One region of the Sorangium sp. So ce381 genome, then DNA from elsewhere that is predicted to be linked to it. Evidence: riboswitches for the same ligand, from Rfam matches in the RefSeq annotation. Region 1 holds a riboswitch; each other region holds the start of a gene.
What was found. Region 1 has a riboswitch for cobalamin ahead of WMF29_RS21165 (TonB-dependent receptor domain-containing protein). Riboswitches for the same ligand answer to the same signal wherever they lie in the genome.
Positions count from the first base shown of each region.

Region 2: it holds a riboswitch for cobalamin, as region 1 does, so the genes downstream of both, WMF29_RS01345 (energy-coupling factor ABC transporter permease) here and WMF29_RS21165 (TonB-dependent receptor domain-containing protein) in region 1, are expected to answer to the same signal.
Region 3: it holds a riboswitch for cobalamin, as region 1 does, so the genes downstream of both, WMF29_RS04870 (TonB-dependent receptor) here and WMF29_RS21165 (TonB-dependent receptor domain-containing protein) in region 1, are expected to answer to the same signal.

Region 1 is NZ_CP150336.1:5,620,846-5,628,038, forward strand. It holds gene WMF29_RS21155 (ribonucleotide-diphosphate reductase subunit beta) at 1-36, shown strand, start outside; gene WMF29_RS21160 (hypothetical protein) at 66-1,298, opposite strand; gene WMF29_RS21165 (TonB-dependent receptor domain-containing protein) at 1,292-3,286, opposite strand; cobalamin riboswitch at 3,530-3,756, opposite strand; gene dhbC (isochorismate synthase DhbC) at 3,993-5,261, shown strand; gene WMF29_RS21175 ((2,3-dihydroxybenzoyl)adenylate synthase) at 5,258-6,928, shown strand; gene WMF29_RS21180 (isochorismatase family protein) at 7,027-7,193, shown strand, end outside.
Region 2 is NZ_CP150336.1:337,652-344,844, reverse strand. It holds gene WMF29_RS01355 (3-hydroxyacyl-CoA dehydrogenase family protein) at 17-907, shown strand; gene WMF29_RS01350 (enoyl-CoA hydratase/isomerase family protein) at 1,462-2,283, shown strand; cobalamin riboswitch at 3,450-3,657, shown strand; gene WMF29_RS01345 (energy-coupling factor ABC transporter permease) at 3,756-4,469, shown strand; gene WMF29_RS01340 (hypothetical protein) at 4,493-4,816, shown strand; gene WMF29_RS01335 (CbiQ family ECF transporter T component) at 4,806-5,555, shown strand; gene WMF29_RS01330 (ATP-binding cassette domain-containing protein) at 5,552-6,379, shown strand; gene WMF29_RS01325 (CbiX/SirB N-terminal domain-containing protein) at 6,355-7,193, shown strand, end outside.
Region 3 is NZ_CP150336.1:1,312,935-1,320,127, forward strand. It holds gene WMF29_RS04855 (LysR family transcriptional regulator) at 1-163, shown strand, start outside; gene WMF29_RS04860 (hypothetical protein) at 151-645, opposite strand; gene typA (translational GTPase TypA) at 722-2,608, opposite strand; cobalamin riboswitch at 2,769-2,976, shown strand; gene WMF29_RS04870 (TonB-dependent receptor) at 3,214-5,457, shown strand; gene WMF29_RS04875 (hybrid sensor histidine kinase/response regulator) at 5,921-7,193, shown strand, end outside.

The sequences.
Region 1 (7,193 bases):
GTCTCCGGGGAGGTCGTCCTCGACGCCTCGTTCTGACGCGATCGACCTACCGCCCGCAGGGCCGATCAGAGCCCGCCGATCCCTCGCGGCGGGAGCCCGATCTCGGTGTCGACGGTCGCGTCCTCCAGCGGCTCGAGCGCGCCGTTCGCCGTCACCTGCCAGCGCCGGAGCTTGTTCTTCTCCGCGTCGCTCAGCAGGCAGACGTCGCCGCAGCCGGGCGAGCAGTGGACGCCGCCGAAGGCGTAGGCCTGGGTTGCCAGGGCGAGCGTCGTGACCTCGCCCGTGGCGATGCTCACGGAGAAGGCGCGATCCCCGGCGGACGTGCTGCCCGCGTAGGCCGTCCCGAGGAGGACGTCCTCGGAGGCGAAGGCGAGCGTGGGCTGGACCGCGGCGCCGAGCGCCCTCGCCACGCCGAGCCGCTTGATCTCCTCCGGGGGCGAGGTGCGAGCGTCGTAGATCACGATGTCGCTCGTCGCCGGATCGTACTCCATCGTCTCGGCGTTGAAGCGGCTCGAGCAGGCCACCGCCAGCCGCTCTCCCGAGGGCGACACGGCGAGGCGCCCGCAGCCGTAGAGCCCCTGCACGTCGACCGTCCATGTGACAGCGCCCTGCTCCGGCGAGACGCCCACGAAGCGCCCTTCGCCCGCGGTCGAGAGGTCCGCGGCGAGCCGGCCGAGCGATACGACCACGTCGTCGCCGACGCGCGCCATCCCCGACGGGCGCGGCAGGAGCCCCTCTTCCTCCTCCGGCAGGGCGATGCGCCCCGCGATGGAGTACTCCTTCGTGTCGACGATCAGGAGATCGCCGCCCTCGTCGAACGGCTCCACGCCCGGGCTCGGGTTGCTCCCGTAGCGCGACACGAGCGCGCGGTCCGCGCCCACCTCGATGTAGTCCTGCGGGTTCGACTCGAACCCCTGCCCGACCGGGAGCTGCGCGAGGACCTCGGCGGTCTCGAGATCCATCCAGGTGATCACGTTCGTGCCGAACCGATCGAGCAGGACCACGCGGCCGGACGGCGGCGCCGCCCTCGGGACGTCGACGTCGCCGGACAGCGCGAGGCTGAGCCCCGGCTTCGCCGCGCCGCTCGACACGAAGGAGGGCGACAGGGTGGTCCCGTCGAGCTCCGACACAACGATGTTCGTCGACTGGTAGTCGCTCGTCACGATGACGACGCCGCTCTCGCACGCGTCGCCGTCGCCGCCGCCGTGGACGCCGCCCGTCGACGGCGGCGGTGAATCCACGTTGCAGCCGAGGAGCGGAATCGAGATCGCGATCGCAGATAGACTGATCTTCACCATGTTGACTCCAGTGTGAAAAACACGCTCCGTCCCGGGAGCGGATACCCGACGACATCCGTGCGCCGCGCGTCCAGCAGGTCCGCGACGCGACCCCTCACCGCGAGGTGCCCGCCGAGCCACCTCGCCTCCGCGTCGAGGTCGACGGTCGCTTGCTCCGCGATCACGCCGAGGCCGGCGGGATCGGCGTACCGGCTCGACTGGTACACGGCCCGGAGCTCGCCCGACGCGCCCGAGAACACGGCGCCGTCCGGACGGTTCCACTCGGCGTGCAGGCGCGGCGCGACGACGAGGCGCGAGCGGAACGGGAGGATGTCGTTCCTCGTCGTCCGCCCCGGCGTCGTGTCCCGCGGATCGAGCAGCGTCGCCGCGATCTCGGCGCGGAGGAACGGGGTCACCTCGACCCCGGCCAGGAGCTCTGCGCCCACGACGCGGGCGCGGCCGACGTTGTACGGGCTCACGTAGCCCTGGCCGGATTTCTCGTACGCGACGAGCCCGGAGACCGCGCTCCCGAACGCGAACGCGTCGATGAAGGCGCCGCGCACGACGGCGCCGCGCCCCGTCTGCGCCCGGATCCCGGCCTCGATCGTGGCGCCGGACTCCGGCTCGAGCTCCACGTTGCCGTGGACGACGCCGGAGACGCCGTACACCTCGCCGAGCGTCGGGACGCGGACGTAGCGGCCCACGGTCGCGAGGAGCCGGATCCGGTCGCTCCCCGCCTCCACGCCGACCCGCCCGGTCGGGACGAGCACGTCGCAAGGGCGCTCCCGGTCCGCGCCGGTGGCGTGGCACTCCCCGCTCGCGAGGGCGTGCAGCGCGAGCCCCTCGCCGAGGCTCACCTCCGCGCTGACGGCGCCGCGCGCGAACGAGCGCCGCGCGCGCGCGAGCGGGACGTCGTCCGGCGCGCGCGAGATGCCCTCGCGCGCGACCGAGAGCACGGGCCGCACCCGGAGCCGGTCGGCGAACGAGAGCGTCGCCCCGAGCGTCTGCTCCAGGCGGCGGCCCGCGAGCCGGAGCTCCGGCGTGAGCAGCGCGAGCTCGAAGAGGGGATCGTGGACCTCCGAGCGCGCCTCGATGAACGAGGTGCGCGCCTCGATCGCGTGCTGCGCCTCGCCGCCGAACGGCACCCGCGCCACGACGGACGTCAGGACGCGCCGCGACTCCCCCCGCGCCCTCCGGGATGGCAGGAGCGCGAGCCTCGGCATCCCCTGCTCGCGATCGGTGCCGTTCGCGATCACGTCGACGATCGCGCCGCCCCCGAGCTCGACGCGCGCGAGCGCCCACGCGTCGATCGTGCGCACGTCGGCGTTCTGCCGGCGCTCCAGGGTGTCGTCGCTCTCGTCGAAGAGCGTCCCGCGATCGTCCACGAACGTGTAGCGGTTCTCCGCGGCCTCGGCGCTCACCCCGACGATCGAGCTCACCGGCCCCGCGCTGGCGCCGGCGAACGCCCACCCGCGCCGCGCGCCGAGCGAGCCCGCCATCGCCCCCACGCCGGCCGTCGTCCGGGAAGGCCGCCGCGGCTCGAAGAAGATCGCGCCGCCGGGGCCGAGGCGGTCGGCCTCGATGGGCGCGTTGCCGCGGTAGATCTCGACGCGCTCGATGAGCCAGAGGGGCACGAGCGAGAGATCCGCCGTCCCCACGACGTCGTCGTTCAGGCGGACGCCGGCGAGGTACACAGGCGTCTGCGTGGCGGTCGCTCCCCGGAGGGCCGCGGTCGCCGGCCCGCCGAAGCCGCCCGACTCCTCCACGCGGACGCCCGGCTGCGTGCGGAGCACGTCCGCCGCCCCGAGCCCCGCGCCGGTGAGGCGATCGCGGCTCAGCACCGACCCCGCGACGGACCTGTCCTTGGGCGGCGCGGGCGCGCGCAGGCGATCCCCCTCGACGCGCACCTCCAGCGGGGCTGTCTCCGGCGGAGCGGCAGCGCGATCGCCCCCCTGCTCGCCCGCCGGCCTGCGCAGATCGTCAGCGCGGGCAGCCGGCAGGGCTGCCACGGCGCTGCCGACCGCGAGGGCGAGCCAGCACGCCGCGCCGGCGCTCCGGCGCCGACGCGACCGACGATCAGAGGAATCAACCATTCACGCGCCGCCTGCCCGCGTCGACCCAGCGCTGCTCCGGGTGAGCCGAGAGCCGAAGCGAGGGGGCTGCGTGACGGGCCACGGCACCGCGCGCGAGCGAGGTGGTCGAGGGCCTGCGCGCCTTCCCCTCGAAGGCTCAGGTCAGCGCGCGCCAGCGCACCGGCGCGCGCACCTTCGGCAGGTCTTCGGACTCACGGGCGCTGCGGCCGTCGCCGGCCGCTCTCCTACGGATCACCGCTTCCCAGGCTGCTCTGGTGCATGCCCAGTGCTTCTTGGTGATCGTCGTTCCCGTTCACCGCTGCGGGGGCAGTCCCGGATTCTCACCGGGTTCCCTTTTCAGCTCGCCCGGCGATGGCCGGGCGAGCACCGATGGCGGGGCGACTCGTCGCACCCGTCACGCAGGATGTCAACGCAGAAGCGAAGCCCCGGAGCGCCCCGTCCACGGGCCCCACCGACGGCACACACCCGAGACAGAATCGGGAGTCCCTTGACAGTTTCGATCTTCCGTGCCATGAGTTACTTGAAACTGATTTTCTTTATCATAATCAAGCGGCCCGAGACCTGACGTCCAGCGCCCGATGACCCGAGCCCACGTGGCTCTCGACGCCCATCGGAGCTGAATGTGACGAGTTCCATCTCGATGCCGGCCTCTGCCGCGCTGCCCGCGGTGAACGCAGGGCAGCTGTTGAAGCAATACACCCCTGAGTCGGCGTTCTTCTTCGCGTCGCCGACACGCACCCTGCTCGCGCAGGGCGTACACGACATGATCCTCGAGCCGAACGGCGCGGATCAGGGCGACCGCCTCGCGGACCGCGTCACAAGGGTGCTCGCGGCGGCCTCGAGGGCCGGCGCCGGCCAGGGCCTCCCCATGGTGGTCGGCGCGGTGCCGTTCAACAGCACGTCGCCCGCTCACCTCATCGTGCCGCGGACGATCCAGAGCGCAGGCCCGCTCAACCACACGTCGGAGTCGCCGAGAGCGCACCTGCCGATTGCCATCCAGGAGCTGCGCCAGGTCCCGGAGCCCCGCGACTACGTGCGCGGCGTCGAGACGGCGGTGGGCCTGATGCGGTCCGAGGTGCTGAGCAAGGTGGTCCTCTCCAGGATGCTGGAGATGGTCCTGCGAGAGCCGGTCGATCTCCGCCTCGTCCTCCAGCGCCTCTCGCAGCAGAACCGGAACGGCTACACCTTCGCCGCGAACCTCTCGGATCCGACCGCGGGGCTCTCCGGCGCGGAGCGCGGCGTCGCGATGTCGCGCGCGCGGACGCTCCTCGGCGCGAGCCCGGAGCTGCTCCTGTCGCGCTCCGGGCTCCGGGTGATCGCCAATCCGCTCGCCGGCTCCGCGGTCCGCAGCCCGGACCCCGACGAGGACCGCCGGCGGGCGATCGCCCTGCTCGCGTCCGAGAAAGACCGGCACGAGCACGCCATCGTCGTCGACGCCGTGGCCGCCGCGCTCCGGCCGTTCTGCCGGCGCCTGAGCGTCCCCGACGAGCCTTCGCTCACGCAGACCCCGACGCTGTGGCACCTGTCGAGCCGGCTCACCGGGGAGCTGCGCGATCTCTCGATCTCCTCGATGAAGCTGGCCACAGCGCTGCACCCGACCCCCGCGGTGTGCGGATACCCGACGGACCGCGCCCGCGACGCCATCGAGGCGATCGAGCGGTTCGACCGCGGGTTCTTCACGGGGCTCGTGGGCTGGTCCGACGCCAGCGGCGACGGCGAGTGGGCGGTCGTCATCCGCTGCGCCGACGTCGCCGGCCGGGCGCTCCGCCTCTATGCCGGGGCCGGGATCGTCATCGGCTCCAGCGGCGAGCACGAGCTCGCCGAGACCACCGCCAAGCTCGGGACGATGCTGAACGCGCTCGGCCTCGACCGGGCGCCGGAGCGGGCATGAGCGCTCCGGAGGAAAGCCCGCAGGCGCCCGCGCAGGCGCGGAGGCAGGCGCTCGACGGCTGGACTCCGTGGCCGGCCGAGATGGCCGATCTCTACCGGCGCGCCGGCTACTGGCGCGGCGAGACCTTCGGGCGCCTGCTCCGCGAGCGGGCCGCGCGGCACCCCGATCGGATCGCGCTCGTCGGCGGCGATCGCCGGGTGAGCTACGGTGAGCTCGATCGGCGCGCCGATCGCCTCGCCGCGGGCCTCCTGCACCTCGGGCTCCGGCCGGGGGATCGCGTCGTCGTCCAGCTCCCGAACATCGCGGAGTTCTTCGAGGTGTGCTTCGCGCTGTTCCGGCTCGGGGCGCTCCCCGTGCTGGCCCTGCCCGCGCACCGGCGCGCCGAGATCGCGTATTTCTGCGAGCACACCGAGGCGGTCGCGTACGTCATCGCCGACCGGGACGGCGGGTTCGATTACCGGGAGCTGGCGAGCCAGATCCGGCGCGACGTCGGGACCTTGCAGCACGTGCTCGTGGCCGGCGAGCCGGGCGAGCACACAGCGCTCTCGAGCCTGGACCGGGAGCCCGTCGAGCTCCCGGAGCCCGCCGCGGGGGACGTCGCCTTCTTCCAGCTGTCCGGCGGGAGCACCGGCGTACCGAAGCTCATCCCGAGGACGCACGACGACTACCTCTACAGCGTGCGGGCCAGCGCGGAGATCTGCGGGCTCGACGAGGGCAGCGTCTACCTCGCCGTCCTCCCCGTCGCGCACAACTTCACGCTCAGCTCGCCCGGGAGCCTGGGCGTGCTCCACGCCGGAGGCCGCGTTGTGCTCTGCCGCCGCCCCAGCCCGGACGAGGCGTTCCCGTGGATCGAGCGGGAGCGGGTCACGCTGACCGCGCTCGTGCCGCCGCTGGCCTCGGTCTGGCTGGAGTCGGCCCGGGCGGCGCGGCACGACCTGTCGAGCTTGAAGGTGCTCCAGGTGGGCGGCGCCAGGCTCCCCGCGGAGGTCGCGCGCCGCGTGGGGCCGACCCTGGGCTGCAAGGTGCAGCAGGTGTTCGGGATGGCGGAGGGGCTCGTCAACTACACCCGCCTCGACGACCCCGACGCCATCGCGCTCGAGACGCAGGGCAGGCCCATCTCGCCCCACGACGAGGTCCGCGTCGTGGACGACGACGACCGCGACGTCGAGCCCGGGCAGGTCGGCCACCTGCTCACGCGAGGGCCCTACACGATCCGCGGCTATTACAGGGCCGACGCGCACAACGAGAAGGCGTTCACGCGCGACGGCTTCTACCGCACGGGCGATCTCGTGCGGCGGACCGCCGCCGGCTACCTCGTCGTGGAGGGCCGCGCCAAGGATCAGATCAACCGCGGCGGCGAGAAGATCGCGGCCGAGGAGGTCGAGAACCACGTCCTCGCCCACCCGGCGGTGCGCGACGCGGCGCTCGTCGCCATGCCGGACGCCCACCTCGGCGAGCGATCGTGCGCGTTCCTCGTGGCGCGCGGGCAGCCGCCGCCGGCGAGGGAGATCAACGCCTTCCTGCGCGAGCGCGGCGTCGCCCAGTACAAGGTGCCCGATCGCATCGAGTGGCTCGACGCCCTCCCGACGACGAGCGTCGGCAAGGTGGACAAGAAGGCGCTCCGCCGGTGGATCGCCGACAGGCTCGCGCAGGGAGCGCGCGCCTGAGAGGGCAGCGCGGGCCGAGGCGGCGCAGCGACGCCCGCGGCCCGTTCCATCGACAGGAGCGCTGCGACCAGAAGAGACGAGGAGAGAGAGGAACGACCATGGCCATCCCCCGCATCCAGACCTATCGCATGCCACGAGCCGACGAGCTCCCGGAGAGCCGGGCGTCATGGCGGCCGGATCCGGGGCGCTCCGTCCTCTTGATCCACGATATGCAGGAGTATTTCCTCGGCTTCTACGACGCGAGCGCGTCCCCGATGGTCGAGCT
Region 2 (7,193 bases), 5.3 Mb from region 1:
GCTATCAACCGCGGGCATGGAAGCTACGACGATCAAGCGCTTCGGGGTGATCGGCGCGGGCCAGATGGGGCGAGGCATCGCCCAGGTCGCCGCGGCCGCGGGCCTCGAGGTGGTCCTGTGCGACGTCTCGAGGGCGCTGGCGGAGTCGGGCAAGGCCCAGATCGCCGCCATCCTCGCGAAGCAGGTGGAGAAGGGCAAGCTGGCCGCGGAGGCGCGGGAGGCGCTCCTCGGCCGGGTCGCGGTGGCCGACGGGATCGCGGGGCTGGCCGGGGTCGACCTGGCCGTGGAGGCGGTGACCGAGAACTTCGAGGTGAAGAGCGGGATCTTCAAGCTCGCCGACGCGGCGCTGCCGAAGGGGGCGATCCTGGCGTCGAACACGTCGTCGATCTCGATCACGCGGCTGGCGGCGGTGACCGGGCGGCCTGAGCTGGTCATCGGGATGCACTTCATGAACCCGGTGCCGCTGATGAAGCTGGTCGAGCTCGTCCGTGGGGTCCAGACGTCGGACGCGACGTACGAGGCCGTCCGGGCGCTCTCGGTCGGGCTCGGCAAGACGGTGATCACCTCGAAGGACCAGCCCGGGTTCATCGTGAACCGGATGCTGATCCCGTTCCTCAACGAGGCGTGCTTCGCGCTCCAGGAGGGGCTGTCCACGCCGGAGGACATCGACGCGGGGGCGCGGCTCGGGCTGAACCACCCGATGGGGCCGCTCGAGCTCGCCGATTTGATCGGGCTGGATACGGTGCTGTCGATCGCGGAGGTGCTGCACCGGGAGTTCGGGGACTCGAAGTACCGGGCGGCGACGCTGCTCCGGAACCTGGTGGCGGCGGGGTGGTACGGGAAGAAGAGCGGGCGGGGGTTCTACGTGTACGACGAGAAGGGGCAGAAGAGCGGGCGGGCGGTGTAGGCGGCTGCCACGGAGCCAGGGAGGGAGGGGGCGCCGCGCGGGGGGCCGGCGGGGGCCCCTCCCACGAACTCGCGCCTTTTGGGGGGCTATGGCCGGCTGAACGGCGGGGCCGGTCCGGGAGGGCGTCGCACGGAGCGGGCCGGCGCTCGGGTTCGTGGGGCCCTACCCCGCCGGCCCCCCGCGCGGCGCCCCCTCCCTCCCTGGCTCTCTCCAGGCGGGGATGAGGGGAGCGGCGACGGGATAAGCGCGATGTGAACACGGATGTGCGGGTCGGAGGATGGGCGGTCGGCCCGACTCACTACGATCGCACGGGGGCTCGTGGCAGGGCGTCAGATCGCGCGCACCCGCACTCAAGCGGGGAGTTCGGATTATCGAGCGACGGGCTGTGTCCCGGAACAGGCGCGTGACGTCCTCTGGAAATCGCTCGCTTGGATCGCTCGCTCGTCGGCTCGGCAACGGTCTCGGCAAAGCGAGATCGGTCGGACACCGAATGAGGCCTTCGCGCGCGACGGCAGGCGCTTCCCCCCGGCGCGGCGCGCTGCTAACCACGCTCCATGACCGCTCAAGAACAGCAGCCGGGGGCCCGCGGTACGCTCCAGTTCGTCGCCGTCGAGCGCGCGGGTCACGTCGCCACCGTGACCATCCAGCGGCCCGACAAACTCAACGCCCTGAACCCCGCCGTCCTCGGCGAGCTCACCGCGGCCTTCCGCGACCTCCTCACGCCCGCCGAGGGCAACGAGGTGCGCGCGGCGGTGCTGACCGGCGCCGGCAAGGCGTTCGTCGCCGGCGCGGACATCGCGGAGATGGCGACCATGAACAGCATCGCCGCGAAGCGGTTCGCCGACGCTGGCCACCGGCTCGCCGAGCTCATCGAGACTGCCCCCTTCCCCGTGATCGCCGCCGTCAACGGCTTCGCGCTGGGCGGCGGCTGCGAGCTCGCCCTCGCCTGCGACTTCATCTACGCCGCCGAAGGCGCCAAGCTCGGCCAGCCCGAGGTGAACCTGGGCGTCATCCCGGGGTTCGGCGGAACCCAGCGGCTGCTGCGACGGGTCGGGCCCGGACGCGCGCGCGAGCTCGTCTATTCAGGAGACATGATCACCGCGCAGCAGGCGCTGTCGATCGGGCTCGTCAACGCCGTCTTCCCGGCGACCGAGCTCCTCGCGCGCGCCCACGAGACCGCCCTCAAGATCGCCTCGCGCGGCCCGCTCGCCGTCGCCGCCGCCAAGCGCGTCCTCCTGCGCGGCGAGAGCCTCGACCTCGCCGCCGCCAACGAGCTGGAAGCCCAGGCATTCGCGGCGCTCTTCGGCAGCGAAGATCAACAGCTCGGAATGAAAGCGTTCCTGGCGAAATCCCAGGCCACGTTCACCGGAAAGTGACGCCTCGGAAGGCACGAACCGCGCGCTCGAGGGGCAAAAAAATACCGCGCATCACGCTGGAGGGGGGCCCAGAATGACCGCGGCAGGAAAACCGCGCCGGAGTCCTGAACGTCCGCCACGGTGCTAAGAAGAAAAACCGCATGCGCTCCGGGCTGGGGGGTCCGCGCCGGTGCGCATGCGGTAGTCAGATTGTGGCATCCGCAAGCGCGTTGTCGATAACAAAGTGCAACGCCTGCACGCCGGGCGAGCAGAGCGCTCCAGACGCGAAGGCAGCCAGGCGAGCGCACGACCCACACACACAAGCTCTGCCGGAATTCACGTTCGAGCCGGGCATACCCCTCCACCGAAGACAGCGCTCGGCGCAGCGTTCATTTCGCATTCCGAGACGAGCGAACACGAGATCCCCCATCTCTTCAATAAGAGACGCCACGACGCGGCAGGCAGCACAACGGACACCTGCTCCCGAGTAAAGAGCCAGGACGAATAAAGCACACTACGGAAGGAACGCGCCGGCGCCTGTGTTCAAGCGCACGAGAGCCCCTGCGTGCGCGCAGGCCGCGATACGCGCAGCGCGCGCGAGGCCACAAAGTAAACAGGTTTTATCTAAGGGGGACATATTTCACGACGTGTGCTCGACGACTCTTCGCCTGATGCGTCTGGGTCAATTTCTCGGCCTGGGCCATCGCATGACAGGCCTGGATGGCTCGCCGGCGCGCGCCTGTCTGCTCGATGGGGGCCCCGACAGGCGCACGGCGCGCCTCGGCAGCGATGGCCTCGTGCGCCGCTGCAGCGCCCCCCGAGGGCGAGGTGGCCACCAGCGCAGGCATCACCGCCGCACCGACGCCGTAGACGAGGGAGCTCGCGGCGTGCAGCGGCGGACCGGAGCGCGCCAGGTGGAAGCGCGCGCCCGGGTCGATGCACCGGGTCGACGCACCCGGGTTCGCCCGGTCCGCGCACGCGGGGTGCGCGCGCCCAGCTCGCGCGATCGCGTCGCCAGGACACGCGGGCCGACGCGCAGGCCAGCGCGCGCAAGGCGGAGCCCGCGCGCTCGACGGTGAGCTCGTCTGACACGCGAGGCCCCGTGCAGCGTCCGCTGGGCACCTCCGCCGCGATCGGGGCGCGACGTCCTTGACGCCGGGCACGAAACGGGATTACCGAGCACCGGCCTGACAATCCATTCCTCGGGTGCCCTCCAGGGCATAACAGGGAAGCCGGTGCAAAACCGGCGCGGTCCCGCCACCGTGAGTGGGGAGCTGCCTCCGAAGACCACTGGGCCTCATTGGACGAGGCCTGGGAAGGTGGACGCAGCGCTGGGAGCTCGATCAGCTCCCTGAACCCATGAGCCGGGAGACCTACCCGAGCCTCCCACGAGGTGCAGCTTGCGCACGTCTTCGTGGCGTTCGGGTGCGGACTTCACCCGGAGCGCCGAAATCGGTCTTCACGGCCGCTCTTTGTCGATAGCCGCCGTGTCCCTGGGGACGCTCCTCGCGCCCCGGCCCGCGGCCGCGATGCACCTCGCGGAAGGCGTCCTGCCGCTCGGCTGGTGCGCCGCCTGGAACGCGCTCGCCCTGCCCTTCGTCGCGATCGCCCTCCACCTGCTCCGGCGCCGCACCCAGCAGGACGCCTTCTACAAGCCGTTCGTCGGCCTCATCGCCGCCGCCGTCTTCGCGATCTCGTGCATGCCCGTGCCGGTGCCGACCGCCGGGACCTGCTCCCACCCGTGCGGCACAGGGCTCGCGGCGGTGCTCATCGGCCCCTGGATGACCGTCCTCGTCACCGTGGTGGCGCTCCTTATCCAGGCCCTCTTCCTCGCGCACGGCGGCCTCACCACGCTGGGCGCCGACGTCGCGTCGATGGGCATCGCGGGCGCCTTCACCGGATACTTCGTCTTCCACCTCGCGCGGCGCTGCGGCGCGAACCTCTGGGTCGCGGGCTTCCTGGCGGGCGTGACGTCGGACTGGGCGACGTACGCCACCACGGCGCTCGCGCTCGCGCTCGGGCTCTCGGGCGAGGGATCGGTGACGGCCATGTTCACGGGCGTCGCCCTCGCCTTCGTCCCCACCCAGCTGCCGCTCGGCCTGCTCGAGGGCGTCATGACCGCGGGGGCGCTCGCCTTCCTGCGCACCCGGCGGCCCGACATCCTGGACCGGCTCCAGGTCGTCCGGCTCGCCCCGGGGGCATCGTGACGCGGCGGCTCGGACAGCGCCCGGTGTCAGCGCTGCTCGCGCGGCGCGCGTGCGTAGCCTGCGAGCGCGCGCTCCAGCTCGCCGCTGCCCTCTGGCTCGCCGCCTGCCGCAACGCGTCCTGGGACGGCGTCGACGAGGCCGTGGTCCGCCGCGTCGCCGAGGACGCAGGGCGCCACGAGACGGGGCCGCTGTTCGCGGGCCTCGAGGGCGACCTCCTGCTGTTCGCGTTCCTGTGGGCCGGGCTCCTCGCCGGCTTCGCCCTCGGCTACTTCTCGCGCGTGCTCTTCGTCGAGCGCGCGGACGCGCCCGCGGGCAAGGCCGGCGGCGAAGGCCTGCGTGCGGACTGATCCCCCCGCGCGGCTCCGCGACGTGGACGCCCGGCTCCGCCTCGGGGCCGCCGTGGCGGCGTGCTGCGTCGCCGCGGGCGCGCGCTCGCCCGTCACGCCGGCCGCGCTGCTCCTCCTCGCGTGCGCGGCCCTCCACCTCCAGGGCACGCCCGCGCGCGCCGTCCTCCGCGCCGCCGCGCCCGCCGCGTGGATCGGCGCGGTCGCGGCGGCGCTCGCGCTCGCGCTCACGCCGGGGGCGCCGCTCCTCCCCGGCGCGCCGTTCCCTGTCGACGCGATCACGGCCGAGGGGGCCCGCCGCGCCGTCGCCATCGGCGCGCGCGTCCTCGCGGCGGCCGCGGTGCTCCGGTGGCTCGCCGGCGCCGCCGCGCCCGCCGAGATCGAGGCGGCGCTCGCCGGGCTCGGCGTCCCCGCGGCCCTCGTCGAGCTGCTCGCGCTGACGCGGCGCTTCGCCGGCGTGCTCCAGCGCGCGGCCGACAGCGCGTGGAGCGCCGCCGCGCTCCGCGGCGGGTTCACCCGCCCCGGCGCCGCCGCGCGCTCGGCCGGCGCCGTCGCTGGCGTCGTGGCGCTCCGCACGCTGGAGCGCTCCGAGAGCGCCGCGCTCGCGATGCAGCTCCGCGGCTACCAGGGGAAGCTCCCCGTGGCGGACCGAAGGGCGAGCGCGCCCGCCGCGAACCTCGCGTTCGCCGCCGCCGCCATCGCGGCCCTCGGGCTCAGCGTCGCCGCGGGAGAGGCCGGATGATCGCGATCGCGCTCCGCGCCCCCCGGATTGGCTACCGGCACGGCGAGCCCGTGCTGCGCGACGTGCGCCTCGACGTCGCCGAGGGCGAGTCCGTGGCGGTGCTCGGCGGCAACGGCGCCGGCAAGACCGCGCTGCTCCGGACGCTCGTCGGGCTCCTCACGGCGCCCGGCGGCGGCGTCGAGATCGCGGGCCGCCGCGTGGGCTCGCCCTCGGACGCCGTCGCCGCGGGCGCCGCGCTCGTGCTCCAGGACCCGGACGACCAGCTGCTCGGCGCGACGCTCCTCGACGACGTCCTGTTCGGCCCGCGAAACCTCGGCCTGCCCGCGCCCGAGGCGCGGCGCCGCGCCGAGGAGGCGCTCGCCGCCGTGCAGATCGCGCACCTCGCCGATCGGGCCATCGAGGCGCTGAGCTTCGGCGAGCGCAAGCGCGCGTGCATCGCCGGGATGCTGGCGATGCGGCCGCGGGTGCTGCTGCTCGACGAGCCGACCGCGGGGCTCGACCCGGAGGGCGAGCTCGCCCTGTGCCAGACGCTGCGCGCGCTCTCCGAGCAGCAGGGGACCACGCTGGTCACCGCGACGCACGCCGTGGATCTCGTGCCGCTCTTCGCAACGCGCGCCGTCCTGCTCGGCGACGGCCAGGTCCTCGCGGACGGGCCGCCGCGGGAGGTGTTCGCGCGGGGGGAGCTCCTCGCGCGGGCGCGGGTGCGGCGGCCGTGGGTCGCCGAGCTCTGGACCCGGATGAGGCCTGTGCCGCCGCAGGGCGGCGCGGGGCTCCCGCTCACCCTGGAGGAGGCGCTCGCGTGCATGACGACGGTCTCCTGCTGATCGGCCACGGCAGCCGCGACGCCGCGTCGAACGCCGAGTTCGAGGCGATCGTGGCCGATTACGCCGCGGCGCGGCCCGAGATCGCCGTGCAGCACGGCTACATCGAGCTCGCGACGCCGCACCTCGCCGACGCGCTTACGGCGCTCGCGGCGCGGGCGTCGCGGGTGGCGGTCGTGCCGCTCTTCCTGTTCGCCGCGGGGCACGTGAAGAACGACATCCCGCTCGCGCTCGAGCGGGCGCGGGCCGCGCACCCGGGCGTGCGCTTCTCGGCGGCGCGGCCGCTCGGCGTGCACCCGGCGCTCGCGCAGATCGCGTTCGAGCGCGCCGCGACCGCGCTGCCGGACGACCCGGCGGCGCGGGCCCGGTCGGCGCTCGTCGTCGTGGGGCGCGGGTCGAGCGACCCGGACGCGAACGGCGATTTCTGCAAGACGGCGCGCCTCATCGGCGAGGGCCGCGGGCTCCAGCTCGTCGAGCCGACCTTCATCGGCGTCACCCGCCCCTCGGTCGAGGAGACGCTGGAGCGGGTCGCGCGGCACCGGCCGGAGCGCGTCGTGGTGGTCCCCTACTTCCTCTTCGCCGGGCGGCTCATGACGAAGCTCGCCGAGCAGGTCGACCGCTTCTCCTCGACGTACCCGTGGATCCGGGCGTCGCTCGCGCCGCACCTCGGCCGGTCGAGCGCGCTCGAGGGGCTGATCGACGAGCGCGCGCGCCAGGCGTTCGCCGGCGAGGCGCCGCTCCCCTGCGACACGTGCATGTACCGCACCGCGCTGCCGGGGCTCGCCCGGGAGGTCGGCGGGCTCAAGGCGATGCTCTA
Region 3 (7,193 bases), 4.3 Mb from region 1:
GCGCAAGCTGTGGCTCGGGGTGCACCGCGATACGCGCGGGGTGCCGCGCGTGAAGGCGCTCGTCGCGTTCGTCGTCGACGCCCTCGGGCCGCTCCGGAGCGCCCTCGACCCCGGCGCGCGGCCGCGCGCGTCAGGCGGCGAGCGCCCCCGCTACCGGCCCTGATCGCGCTGACACGCCCTGAGCTGCTCGAACGGCGCGTCGCACGTCTGGGGCAGGAAATCGGTCCTGCACTCCCGATCGCGCCCGCTCAGGCAATCGAAGAGCGACGCGATCGACGGCGCGAGGAACTCGCAGGGGATCCGGTCCGCGGAGACGATGGTCTCGCCCATGCAATCGAAGAAAGGAGCGGTCTGCGCGTTGCAGGGGCGCTGCTCGGAGAGCAGGTCGGCGCAGCGCTCGCGACACCGGAGCTCCGGACACGTGACGCCGTCGAAGAGCGAGCAGAAGAAATCGCACGAGGCCTTCTGCTCTTCGATGGACGGCCGGCCGGAGCTCGCCGACTGCGACCCCTCGGCCGCGCCTGCGCCCCCGGCGCCGTCGGAGCTCTCGGGGAGCCCGTCGACGACGACGGCCCCGCCGCAGGCGCCCGCCCCCGAGAGCGCGACGACCGAAGCCAGGAAAGCGAAGAGCGGCGTCGTTCTCATCACGGCATCTTATAGCGCGGCAAGCACGGCAGGGGCGCGCCTCGGACGTCCCGCACGTCCCGCGCGCCCGCGCCGCTCACTCCACCGCCTGCGATTGCTCGATCGCGTCCTCGCGGCGCTCGCGGCGGTTGCACGCGAGCACCTTCTTGCGGACGCGCACCGCGTCGGGCGTGACCTCGACGAGCTCGTCGCCGTCGATCCACTCCATCGCCGTCTCGATCGTGAGCAGCCGCGGGCTGGCCAGGAGGACGTTCTCGTCCTTGCCGTGGTTGCGCACGTTCGACAGCTTCTTCTCCTTGATGACGTTGACGTCGGTGTCGTTCGGCCGGTTGTGCTCGCCGATGATCATCCCCTCGTAGACCTCGACGCCGGGGACGATGAAGAACATGCCGCGCGGCTGCAGGTGGTGCAGCGCGTACGGGGTCGCCACGCCGACGCGATCGGCGACGATGGCGCCGGTCGGGCGGCGCATCATCGGGCCGCCCCAGGGCGCCCAGCCGTCGAACATCGTGTTGAGCAGGCCCGTCCCGCGCGTCGCCGTCAGGAACTCGCCGCGGAAGCCGATGAGCCCGCGCGACGGCACCCGGAACTCGAGGCGGGCGCGGCCGAAGCCGGGGTTCGTCATCTTCACCATCCGGCCGCGCCGGGAGCTGAGGCGCTCGGTCACGATGCCGACGTAGGTGTCCGGCACGTCCACGACCACGAGCTCGAGCGGCTCCATCACCTCGCCGTCGATCTCGCGCGTCACCACCTCGGGGTTCGAGAGCTGCATCTCGTACCCCTCGCGCCGCATCGTCTCCACGAGGATCGCGAGCTGGAGCTCGCCGCGGCCGAGCACCACGAACGTGTCGGGCACCTCCGTCGGCTCCACCCGGATCGCGAGGTTCTTCATCGCCTCGCGCTCGAGCCGCTCCTTCAGGTGACGGCTCGTCAGGTACTTCGACTGCTTGCACTTGCCGGCGAAGGTCGACGTGTTGACGCCGATCTTCATCTTGATCGTCGGCTCCTCGACGACGATCCGCGGCAGCGCCTCGGGGTGCGCCGGATCCGTGATCGTGTCGCCGATCGTGACCGCGTCGATCCCGGCGATCGCGATCACCTCGCCCGCGACGGCGCTCTCGACCGCGACGCGCTTCAGCCCCTCGTAGGCGTAGAGCATCTTCACGTAGCCGCGCGACTGGCCGCCCTCGGCGAGGAGCGCGACGTCGGCGCCGGACCGGGCGGTGCCGCGGACCACCCGGCCGACCGCGAGCCGGCCCACGTACTCGTCGTGGGTCGTGTTGCAGACGATGACCTGGAGCGGACCGTCGGGGTCGCCGGAGGGGCCGGGGACCCGCTCGAGGATGGTCTCGAAGAGCGGCTCGAGGTCCTTCGCCTCGTGCTCGAGCTCGCGCTTCGCCTGGCCGAGCTTCGCCACGGCGTAGAGCGTCGAGAAGTCCATCTGCGCGTCGCTCGCCTCGAGGTCGCAGAAGAGGTCGAACACCTCGGAGAGCACCTCGTGGGCGCGCGCGTCGCTCCGGTCGATCTTGTTGATGACCACGATGACCGGGAAGCCGCGCTGGAGGCACTTCGAGAGCACGAAGCGCGTCTGCGGCAGCGGGCCCTCGGCGGCGTCGACGAGGAGGAGCGCCCCGTCGGCCATCATGAGCGTGCGCTCGACCTCGCCGCCGAAGTCGGAGTGGCCGGGCGTGTCGACGATGTTGATCTTGACCCCGCGGTACCGGATGCTCGTGTTCTTCGCGAGGATGGTGATGCCGCGCTCCCGCTCGAGGTCGTTCGAGTCCATGACCCGCTCGGCCACGACCTCGTTCTCTCGGAAGGCGCCCGACTGGCGGAGCATGTGATCGACGAGGGTCGTCTTCCCGTGGTCGACGTGGGCGACGATGGCGATATTGCGGAGATCGTTACGGGGCATATACGGCGGCGGCCGTGTAGCACGCGACCCACGGAGGAGCGAGCCCATCCTCGCTAGAGCCCGAACGTTCGGCCTGCACGGCAGCGGCGCGGCAGCCGCGCAGGGAGGCGCTCGGATGGAGAGCGCGAGGCGCGCGCGTGGCGCGGGCGAGCCCGCGCCGGGCGGGCGAGCGGAGCGCTAGCGATTGACAGCCGAAGGCGCGCGGCCATAGGGTGCGCGCCGTGCTGGTGCCCGGGCGTTCGCCTGGGCCGAAGAGGGAACCCGGTGAAATTCCGGGGCTGCCCCGCAGCGGTAAGCGAGAACGACCTCCACCCCAAGCACTGGCCCGACGAGGGCTGGGAAGCGGTGGACAGTAGGGAGCCGGCCAGGCCGGAGCGCTCGCGAGCCCGAAGACCTGCCAGCGCCCGGCGGCGGGAGACATCCGGCGCCGGTTCGACCTGGGAGCCTCGAGGGAGGCGGTGAGGTCCGAGCCGGTGCAGCTCTGCCTCTGCCACGTCCCGGATACCGAACCGCCCCCGCGTCGCCTTCCGGTCGCCCGCGGGGGCGAGAGGTCGGTCCAGCGCACCGTGCGATGGCCAGCCATTTCGTCCTCGCGGAGCTCGACGCGAGCGGCCCGAAGCCGCTCCGCGCGATTGCGGCGAAGGAGGACACGAATGCTGCGCGAGACGGTCACGACGAGCCACGGGCACCGCCATCCATTTCATCTGCTCGCCGCGTTATCCATGGTGCTGGCCGCCGCGCGGCCCGCGCGCGCCGAGGGCGACGCCCCCGCGGCGCCCGCCGCCCCGCCGGAGGCCGCCGCTGCACAGCCCACCGGTGAGGGCACGCCCGCGGGCGGCGCCGCGACCCCTGCGGGCAGCGCAGGCGCGCCCGAGGGCGACGCCGCGATCGAGGTCACGATCCAGGCGGAGAAGCCGGGCAGCGAGGCCGCGTCGCGCGTCTCCGTCGGACACCGGGAGCTCGAGCTCAGGCCGAGGCTGCGGCCGGGCGACATCCTCGAGTCGGTCCCCGGGCTCTTCGCCGTGCAGCACGCGGGCGGCGGCAAGGCGAACCAGTACTTCCTCCGCGGGTTCGACGCGGACCACGGGACCGACGTCGCCTTCTTCGTCGACGGCGTGCCCGTCAACATGGTCAGCCACGGCCACGGGCACGGCTTCACCGATCTCTACTTCATGATCCCGGAGCTCGTGACAGGGCTCGACGGCTACAAGGGGCCTTATTACGCCGGCATCGGCGACTTCGGTACGGCGGGCGCCGTCAACCTGCGCTTCGCCGAGAAGCTCGAGGAGAGCTACGCGCAGGTCAGCCTGGGGCAGTACGGTATCCAGCGCGGCCTCGTCATCGCCTCGCCGGATCTCGGCGACGCGTGGCGCGCTGTGGCCGCGGCGGAGATCTACCGGAACGACGGGCCGTTCGTGAGCCCGGAGCGGCTCAAGCGCTTCAACGTGTACCTGCGGGCCACGCACGATCTCGGCGACACGGGGAAGGTCCAGATGACATGGATGTCGTATGGATCGACCTGGCACGGCTCCGGCCAGATCCCCGCGCGCGCCGTGTGCGGCGAGGGCGAGCAGGGCGGGCTGAACCCGCCGCCGTCGGCGTTCGGACAGCCGTGCATCGACCATTTCGGCGCCGTGGATCCGACCGAGGGCGGGGCGACCGAGCGGCACATGGCGTCCCTCGCCTACTCGACGGCGTGGCGGGACGCCGATCTGAGCGCGCTGGCCTACCTCGTCCGCTACCGCTTCACGCTGTACTCGAACTTCACGTTCTTCAGCGAGGACGCCGTCCACGGCGACCAGATCGAGCAGAACGACGACCGCACCGTCGGGGGCGCCGATCTCCGGTTCCGCAGGCAATACGAGATCGGCGGGGCGAGATTCACGACCTCGCTCGGCGCGCAGATCCGCGCGGACGCGATCGACAAGTCCCTCCACCACGACGAGGCGCGCGAGCGGCTCGAGGAGAAGAGCAGGACCCACGTCGACGAGAGCCAGATCGGCGTCTACGTCGAGCAGGACGCCCGGCTCCGGCGCTGGCTCCGCGTCGTGCTCGGGGCGCGCGGGCAGTGGATCGACGTCAACGTGGACGACCCGGGCGAGGACCTCGAGAGGACGGGGAACAGGTCGAGCGGCACCCGGGGGCAGATGCAGCTGCTCCCGAAGCTCACGGCGATCGTGTCGCCCGTCGAGGGGCTCGATCTCTTCGCCCACTTCGGGCGGGGCTTCCACTCGAACGACGCGCAGGGCGCGGTGCTGGGCGAGGGGGCGGCGACGTTGATCACGCCCGCGACGGGCTATGAGGTCGGCGTGCGGGTCGCGCCCTTGCGCGGGCTGTCGCTGAGCGGGGCCGGGTTCCTCCTCGACGTGGACTCGGAGCTGGTGTGGAGCGGCGACGCGGGCGCGACCGAGGCGTCGGGGCAGACGCGGCGCTACGGGATCGAGATCGGCGGGCGCTACCGGCTCGGGAGCTGGCTCTTCGCGGACGTGGACGCGACCTTCACCCGCGCGCGCTTCCGCGAGAACGCCGGCAACGCGAGCGCGGTCGCCCTCGCGCCGACCCGGACGCTGACCGCGGGTGTCGGCGTCCGCCCGACGTTCGGCGCCTTCACGCCGTTCGCGGCGCTGCGGGTCAAGGCGATCGGCGCGCGGCCCGCGACCGAGGACGAGTCGCTCACCGCCGAGGGGTTCACGGTCGTCGACGCCAACGCCGGGCTGCGGTGGAAGCACGTCGAGGTGGCCGTGGACATCCAGAACCTCTTCGACACGACGTGGCGCGAGGTCCAGTTCGCGAGCGAGTCGCGGCTGCCGTACGAGCCGGCCCCGGTCACCGGGATCCACTACTCGCCGGGGTGGCCGTTCACGGCGATCGGGCGGGCGACGCTGTACTGGGAGTAGACGCAGCGCCGCCTGAAGCGATGTCGACTCCGATGGTCCGCGCCGTCCCCGCCGCGCGTTCCACTCCACTCATGCCGGGTGGTCCTCAGGAATGCGCGACAACCCTGCTCTCGACCCATCCACGGCGCCGTCATGGCCCCTCCACGCTGCGGCTGGCCGGGGAGCTGGGGCGCCGTAGCGCTCGCCAGTCGCGGTGTCCTCGAGGTCGGGTGGCTCGCGCTGGACACGCTCGATGGCTCCACGATCGATGAGTCCGCCTTGACACGCTCGAGCCGCTCCAGCGGGTCGCGGTGGCCCTGCGCGGCCGCCGGCGGACGCTCTCGACGCCGGTTCATGTGGCCATTGCTGTGCTCGTCGCTCGCCGCTGCCAGCCGCCGTGATGACGGCTCGCGGACGCGGAGAGCAGGACAGGAAGGGAGAGCATGGCGTGGCGAACGTGTAACCATGCTGTAGGCTGTGCCGCATGGATCCGACAGGGCTCGGCGCCGATCTGCAGTTCCGCATGCTGGTCGAAGGCGTGAAGGACTACGCCATCTTCATGCTGGACACCGAGGGTCGCGTGATCACGTGGAACGCCGGCGCCGAGCAGATCAAAGGATACTCCGCGCAAGAGGTGATCGGCACGCACTTCTCGCGCTTCTATCCGGCCGAGGCGATCGAGCGGAAGTGGCCACAGACAGAGCTCGCCGAGGCGCGGCGCGTAGGCCGCTTCGAGGACGAAGGCTGGCGCGTGCGCAAGGACGGCTCGATGTTCTGGGCGAACGTCATCATCACCGCCCTCCACGGCCCCGACGGCGAGCTGCGCGGCTTCGCCAAGATCACGCGCGATCTGACCGAGCGCAAGCGCCAGGAAGAGTCGCTGCGGCAGAGCGAGGAGCGCTTCCGCACGCTGGTCGAAGGCGTGAAGGATTACGCCATCTTCATGCTCGACCCCGAGGGCCGGGTGGCCACGTGGAACGCCGGCGCGGAGCGGATCAAGGGATGCTCCGCGCAAGAGGTGATCGGCACGCACTTCTCGCGCTTCTATCCGGCAGAGGCGATCGAGCGCGGCCGGCCAGAGGCGGTGCTCGCCGAAGCGCGGCGCGAAGGCAGCTTCGAGGACGAAGGCTGGCGCGTGCGCAAGGACGGCTCGTCGTTCTGGGCGAGCGTCCTCGTCACGGCCATCCGCGGCCCGAGCGGCGAGCTGCGCGGCTTCACCAAGATCACGCGCGACCTGAGCGAGCGCAAGCGCCTGGAGCAGATGGAGTCCAACGCGCGCCAGATGGAGGAATTCGTGGCGATGCTGGCGCACGAGCTGCGCAATCCGCTGGCGCCGATCGCCAACGCGACAAGCGTCCTCAAGCTCGAAGGCAAGGACAACGCCCAGGTCGTCTGGGCGGCCGGCCTGATGGAACGGCAGCTCGGTCAGCTCGTGCGGCTCGTCGACGACCTGCTCGACGTGAGCCGCATCACGCGCGGCAAGATCGCCCTGGAATCCAAGCGCATCGATCTCGCCGACGTGGTGACGCGCGCGGCGGAAGCGTCCCGGACCTGGATCGACGCGCGAGAGCAGGTCCTCGAGGTGCAGCTGCCCGCCGAGCCGCTCGCCATCGTCCAGGGCGACCTGGCGCGGCTCACGCAGGTGGTGATCAACCTGCTGCACAACGCGGCGAAGTTCACGCCGCCGCGCGGCTCGATCCGGGTCACCGTGGAGGCGGACGGCGCGCAGGCGACGCTCCGTGTCCTCGACAACGGCG